One region of the Ralstonia psammae genome, then DNA from elsewhere that is predicted to be linked to it. Evidence: predicted binding sites of a transcription regulator. Region 1 holds the regulator's gene; each other region holds the start of a gene.
What was found. Region 1 encodes HrcA, which represses chaperone genes, less so after heat shock. Its sites were predicted from a motif close to TTAGCACTCNNNNNNNNNGAGTGCTAA; they were not measured.
Positions count from the first base shown of each region.

Region 2: a site for HrcA is predicted at 855-881, ahead of rpoH (RNA polymerase sigma factor RpoH). Genes of this name have one in related genera too.
Region 3: a site for HrcA is predicted at 1,166-1,192, ahead of groES (co-chaperone GroES). Genes of this name have one in related genera too.

Region 1 covers NZ_CATZBU010000009.1:89,137-91,404, reverse strand. The annotation lists gene R2N16_RS17720 (NAD kinase) at 1-296, opposite strand, end outside; gene hrcA (heat-inducible transcriptional repressor HrcA) at 408-1,466, shown strand; gene R2N16_RS17710 (carboxymuconolactone decarboxylase family protein) at 1,507-1,854, opposite strand; gene hutC (histidine utilization transcriptional repressor HutC) at 1,990-2,268, opposite strand, start outside.
Region 2 covers NZ_CATZBU010000001.1:461,378-463,645, forward strand. The annotation lists gene R2N16_RS02205 (diguanylate cyclase domain-containing protein) at 1-726, shown strand, start outside; gene rpoH (RNA polymerase sigma factor RpoH) at 961-1,854, shown strand; gene R2N16_RS02215 (SCO family protein) at 1,923-2,268, opposite strand, start outside.
Region 3 covers NZ_CATZBU010000001.1:149,988-152,255, forward strand. The annotation lists gene groL (chaperonin GroEL) at 1-679, opposite strand, end outside; gene groES (co-chaperone GroES) at 784-1,074, opposite strand; gene R2N16_RS00740 (alpha/beta hydrolase family protein) at 1,622-2,268, opposite strand, start outside.

The sequences.
Region 1 (2,268 bases):
AGGTGGCGCCCGATGCCGAGCAGCGTGCCGTCGCCGCCGAGCACGACGGCCACATCGGCGTGGCGCGCCATCTCTTCGGGCGGCAAGGCAGGGTAATCCTGTACGCCGATGTTGAGCGCCGTTTCGCGCTCGAACACAATGTCATGCCCGCGCGCGGCAATGCACGACGCCAGTTCCATGAGCGGGCCGGCGATGTTGGCGGCCGAATACCGGCCGACCAGCGCAACGGTCTTGAAAGGCGAGACAGGCGAGGCGGCGGGAGCTTGCGGGGCCACGGCGGACGGGGGAGTCGACATGCGCGCATTACACCATATCGATATGACCGTCGCCACGTCAGCGCATGTTTAGTGGAGAAACGCCGACATCACCCGTAGATTGGCGCCGATTTTGCGTAAAATTGAAGAATCATGGACAAGCGCGCCACCATCCTCCTCAAGACCTTGATCGAACGGTATATCGCCGAGGGGCAGCCCGTGGGCTCACGCACCTTGTCGAAGTATTCGGGGCTCGATCTGTCGCCGGCCACCATCCGCAATGTGATGTCCGACCTGGAGGAGATGGGCTTCATCGCCAGCCCGCACACCTCAGCCGGGCGCGTGCCGACGCCGCGCGGCTACCGTCTCTTTGTCGATACGATGCTGACGGCCAGCCCGCTGGATGTGCTGAGCACGCAGGACCGCATGGCGCAGCAGATGGTGGGCGCGATTGCCGAGCAGGTGCGCTCGCAACTGGCGTCGCATGGTTCGGAATCGTCGCAGCGGGTGATTGCCGCGGCGGCACAAACCTTGTCCAACCTCTCGCAGTTTGCCGGCATCGTGATGACGCCGCGTCGCACGCATGCGTTCCGGCAGATCGAATTCTTGCGGCTGTCGGAGTCCCGCATCCTGCTGATCGTCGTCACGCCCGAGGGCGACGTGCAGAACCGCATCATCCATACCGATACGCCTTACAGCCCGTCGCAACTGGTGGAAGCGGCCAACTACATCAACGCGCACTACGGCGGTCAGACGTTCGACGCCGTGCGTGAAAGCCTGCGCGGCGAGTTGTCTGCGCTGCAGGCCGACATGACCGCGCTGATGCAGGCGGCCGTGGAGGCGGGCAGCAGTGCTGCGTCGGAAGAAGAACCGGTCGTCATCTCGGGCGAGCGCAAGTTGCTGGATGTGGAGGATCTCTCGTCGTCCATGGATAAGCTGCGCCGGCTCTTTGCCGTGTTCGAGCAGAAGACCGGCCTGCTGCAACTGCTTGACGTATCGAGCCGTGCCGAGGGCGTGCAGATTTTCATCGGCGGCGAAAGCAGCCTCGTGCCACACGAAGACATGGCGGTCATCACCGCGCCGTACGAGGTGGACGGCAAGATCGTCGGCACGCTGGGCGTGATCGGGCCGATGCGCATGGCGTATGAGCGCGTGATTCCGATTGTGGATATCACGGCCAAGCTGCTGTCCAGCACGCTCAGCCAGTATTGAGGCAACGCGGCTGCAGCGGGCAGAGCGGCCCGCCAATATCTCAGGCTGAAAATTCCTCAAATGCCGCGAGCGCATGCGTGGCGTACATCATCGAAGGTCCGCCTCCCATATAGACGGCTGTTCCCAACACGTCTTCCAGTTCGGCACGGGTTGTGCCGAGTTTGACCAGCGCCTGGACATGGAAGCCGATGCAGTCGTCGCAGCGGCTGGCGATGGCGATCCCCAGCGCCACCAGTTCTCGTGTCTTCTTGCTCAGCGCACTGTCTTTTGTGCCGGCTGTCGCAAGTTGGCTGAATGCGGTCATCAATTCCGGTTGCGAAGCGCGCAGGCTGCGCATTTGCGCAGACACATCTTTGACCACGATTTTGAATTCGGGCATGCCGCTCATGACAGTGCTCTCCTGGGCTGGGCGTCGAGTGTGGGAGTGCAGGTCGGGCGTATCAGCGCAAGCGGCCGCGTGCATCCCTTGGAGCATTTTCGTCCGCACGCAGGAGCGAGGTCATGATGTAGCGCAACGACGCGCTTAGAAACTGCCCGTGAACTGATACCGCCCGCCCGGGTGCCACATGGTCGCCACCGAGGCGACCTGGCCCTGCGATAGCGTCTTTCGGCGCAGCATCAGGCAGGGCTCGCGCACGTCCATGTGCAGCATCTCTGCGATCTCGCGCGGCGGCAGGCGCGCCTCGATGCCGTAATCCACGCCCTGCAACGGAGCGGCACGCATGAGGTACGCGTTTGGGGTGGTCTGCGTGAAATCCTGTTCCATGTAGTCGGGCGCCAGCGCGGCATTCACCCAACGGTC
Region 2 (2,268 bases), on a different contig from region 1:
ACGTACGCCCTGCTCGCCCCGTATCTGGCGCGCGCCCTGCGGGGAGAATCGGTCGAATTCGAGATCACCGCGCCGTGGTACGAAAAGCCGCACGCCAGCAGCCCGCGCGGCCGCACGCGGCATTTCCGCGGCCAGCTGGTCCCCGATGCCGGAGAAACGCACGACGGCCGCAGCGGCTTCTATGCCTTCGTGCAGGACGTGACCGAGGCCAAGCGCAGCGAGATGGAGCTTTCGCGCATGGCGCACTTTGATGCCCTCACCGGCCTGCCCAACCGCTACGAACTCTACGAGCGCCTGCGCGCCGCACTGGAGCGTCGTCAGCGCCTGGCCGCGCCGCTGGGCGTGCTGTATCTGGACGTCGACCACTTCAAGCACATCAACGACACCTACGGCCACGCCGCCGGCGATGCCGTGCTGGTGGAGGTCGCGCACCGCCTGCAACGCGCCGTGCGCCGCACCGACACCGTCGCCCGCCTCGCAGGTGACGAATTCATCATCCTGCTCGACCCCATCGACGCCCCGGATGATGCGCTGCACACCGCGCAGAAGATCGTCGGCGCGATCCGCCCGCCGATCACCCTGCCGGGCGACACGATCCTGCAGGTCACAACCAGCATTGGCGTAGCTTGCCCCGGCCCCGAAGTGCGCGACCCCGACGCCGCCCTGCGCGAGGCCGATCGCGCACTTTATTGGGCCAAGTCACGCGGTCGTAACACGGCGGCATAGTCGAGAACTGATCTCGCCAGCCGTGGTCTATGACGGGTGCGCAGGGTTTTTTGCTGCGGCGCAAACATCACACTATTAAAGCAAGCCCCTTGATTTGCGGGAACTATCAACCGGACAAAAATGTCCTATTAGCACTCTTCCGGTTGGAGTGCTAAGATGCCTTTCCAAACCTCCACTGGATTTCGACAGGAGTCCTGAGTGAACGCAGTCATCCCCGTGAATACCGTTTCCGCAATCGCCACCCAGCCGTCCGGCAATGCCGGTAATGGATGGGCACTGGCGTTCCCCGGCAACCTGGGCAACATTGACGCCTATATCCAGAGCGTCAATCGTGTGCCGATGCTGTCGGCCGAAGAAGAACAACGTCTGGCCCGCGAATACCGCGACAACGACAACCTCGATGCCGCCCGCCGTCTGGTGCTCTCCCACCTGCGCCTGGTGGTGTCGATTGCCCGCGGCTACCTCGGCTACGGCCTGCCGCATGCCGACCTGATCCAGGAAGGCAACATCGGCCTGATGAAGGCCGTCAAGCGCTTCGACCCGGATCAGGGCGTGCGTCTCGTCTCGTACGCAATGCACTGGATCAAGGCCGAGATGCACGAGTACATCCTGAAGAACTGGCGCATGGTCAAGGTGGCTACCACCAAGGCCCAGCGCAAGCTGTTCTTCAACCTGCGCAGCCACAAGCAGGATGCGCAGGCGACCTTCACGTCGGACGAGATCGACGCTGTGGCGGCCGAACTCAACGTCAAGGGCACCGAAGTGCGCGAGATGGAAACGCGCCTGTCGGGCGGCGACATCGCGCTGGAAGGCCAGATGGACGACGGCGAAGAGTCGTTCGCCCCGATCGCCTACCTGGCAGACACGCACAATGAGCCGACCCGCGTGATCGAAGCGCGTAGCAACGATCGCTTGCAAAGCGAAGGCATCGAAGCCGCGCTGGCCAAGCTGGACGACCGCAGCCGCCGCATCATCGAAGCCCGCTGGCTGAATGTGAACGATGACGGAACGGGCGGCTCGACGCTGCACGAGTTGGCTGACGAGTTTGGCGTGTCGGCCGAGCGCATCCGCCAGATCGAATCGGCCGCGATGAAGAAGATGAAGGGAGCACTGCAGGCCTTCGCATAAGCAGCCCGCCTCGCAATAAAAAGCCCGCCAGTTTGGCGGGCTTTTTATTTGGGCGCTGGTGGCAGAGATCAGTCGGCCAGCAGTTGCTTGATGTCGCGTGCGATGGGCTCGGGGCCCTGGCCGTGCTTGATGAACAGGCGCAGATTGCCCTTCGGATCAAACATGTAGCTGCCAGCGGTGTGATCCATGGTGTAGTTGTCGGGCGAGCTGCCCGGCACCTTGCTGTAGAACACCTTGAAGTCGGACGCGACCTTCTTCAGCTCAGCCTCGTTGGCCGGACGCATGCCGAGGAAGCGCGGATCAAATGCCGGCACGTACTTAGCCAGCAGGTCCTGCGTATCGCGCTCGGGGTCGACGGTGACGAACAGCACCTGTACGCGGTCGGCGTCTTTGCCGAGGGTGTCCATCACGGCG
Region 3 (2,268 bases), on a different contig from region 1:
CCTTCTTGTCGAACAGCAGCACGAACGGGTTGTCCAGCTGGACAACTTGCTTTTCCGGGTTGTTGATGAAGTACGGCGACAGGTAGCCGCGGTCGAACTGCATGCCTTCCACGACGTCCAGCTCGTCGGCCAGCGACTTGCCGTCTTCCACGGTGATCACGCCTTCCTTGCCGACCTTGTCCATGGCTTCAGCGATGCGCTGGCCGATGGATTCGTCGCTGTTGGCCGAGATGGCGCCAACTTGAGCGATTTCCTTGCTGGTGGTCGTCGGCTTGCTGATCTTCTTCAGCTCTTCGACGGCAGCGCCAACAGCCTTGTCGATGCCGCGCTTCAGGTCCATCGGGTTCATGCCGGCGGCAACGTACTTCATGCCTTCGCGCACGATCGACTGGGCCAGCACCGTTGCGGTGGTGGTGCCGTCACCGGCGTTGTCGCTGGTCTTGGAAGCGACTTCCTTGACCATTTGCGCGCCCATGTTCTGCAGCTTGTCCTTCAGCTCGATTTCCTTGGCGACCGACACACCGTCCTTGGTCACGGTCGGGCCACCGAAGCTGCGCTCCAGCACCACGTTACGGCCCTTCGGGCCCAGGGTCACCTTCACTGCGTTGGCGAGAATGTTCACGCCTTCGACCATCTTGGCACGTGCGGCGTCGCCGAACACTACGTCTTTAGCTGCCATCTTGAGAATCTCCGAGATCTTTGGATGTTGCCTGCGCCGGGGAAATCCGCGGGGCAGACAATGAGGATTGGTTTACTGGTAAGCCGATGCGACGAAGCGCTCGCTTACTTCGCCACCACGGCCATGATGTCTTCTTCGCGCATGACCAGAACTTCCTGACCATCCACCTTGACGCCTTGGCCGGCGTACTTGCCGAACAGCACGCGGTCGCCGACCTTCACGTCCAGCGCAATCGCGTTGCCCTTGTCGTCTTTCTTGCCCGGGCCGACGGCCAGCACTTCGCCTTGATCCGGCTTTTCAGCGGCGGCGTCAGGGATGACGATGCCCGAAGCGGTCTTCGTTTCGTTGTCCAGGCGCTTCACGATCACGCGATCATGCAAGGGACGCAGGTTCATACAAACTCCTCAATGCAAAGTGAGTGTTTATTCACAAAAACGCGCCGCAAGACACGGCGCATCGGGAAAGCATCGGGGACTGGAATCGCTGTTAGCACTCCTGTCCGGCGAGTGCTAATTATAGGGACGGGGTATTACGATTTCAAGAACGGGGGTGGTCGAGTGTCGAGATTCACTCAACGCTGAACTTTGTTCACTCAACTCTGAACTCTGCGCTGCGCCTGCCTGACCTCACGGTAAAAAATTGCTTCCCCATCAATAAGTTAGCGAAACTGGAGATGGTGGAGATTTGGCGCGAAAGGGGCCGAGGGTTCGCAGCGATCGAAGTTCACGCGAAGTCGAGCCGCTCTTCAGAGTGCATGAAAGAGCTTAATACGTCACAAAAATAGTTTCACTTTCCGAATGGCGGACCGATGTTGACCTCTCGTCTGTCGTCTGTATCCCCAGAGGGATGCCAGCGTCCACTCTTGGCCGGAAGCGGACGGTGGCTACGACGGCCGGACCGGTCTTAGGCGCGGCCTACTGTCTAACCAAGCGCCTTGCGTGCTCAAAGAGGCGTTCGCTGCTGCACCAAATGCTCAGCAAAGAACGCCGATATGCGAGCATCCCGGACCATTGTCGCCTCGGCTGACAACACGTGACCTTCTCCGGGAAATATCAATTGCTCGGCAACGCGGCCGTCGGTGGCGTATCGGTTCGCAAGGCGTTTCGCCATGGCGGACGACCACGTCGTGTCGTTCTCACCAGCGCTGATTAGTAGCGGGCCTGCGTATCGTTGAATCTCAATAGGCTGAGATGGAAGCAAGGTGTCCGATGCGCCCTTCCAAGTCCAGGCGCGTCGCGAGGGGTCCCATGCTCGCCAGCCGGGGTCGCCTGGGTCTCTCCATTCTTTAGCGTCGAACGCTCCACAAACCACATCGGGTGGAGCGTGTACTGCTACAGCGTCGGGCTCATGCATCGAGTCATCTACCGTCATGAGTACCGCGAGTAGCAAGGCGTGTTCGGCTCCACGAGATACGCCATAGGCACCGACCTTACCGGTCGACCTTGGTAGGCGTCGCAAGGCATCCAGTGCTTCGGCAGTTTTATCGATGGGCACATTCTCGATGGCGCCCGCGTTCCAGAGGTTGCCGCCCAGGCTGTATCCCAGTGGCAACGCTGCAATACCCCTCGCCGCAAAGCTGGCTGCTTGTA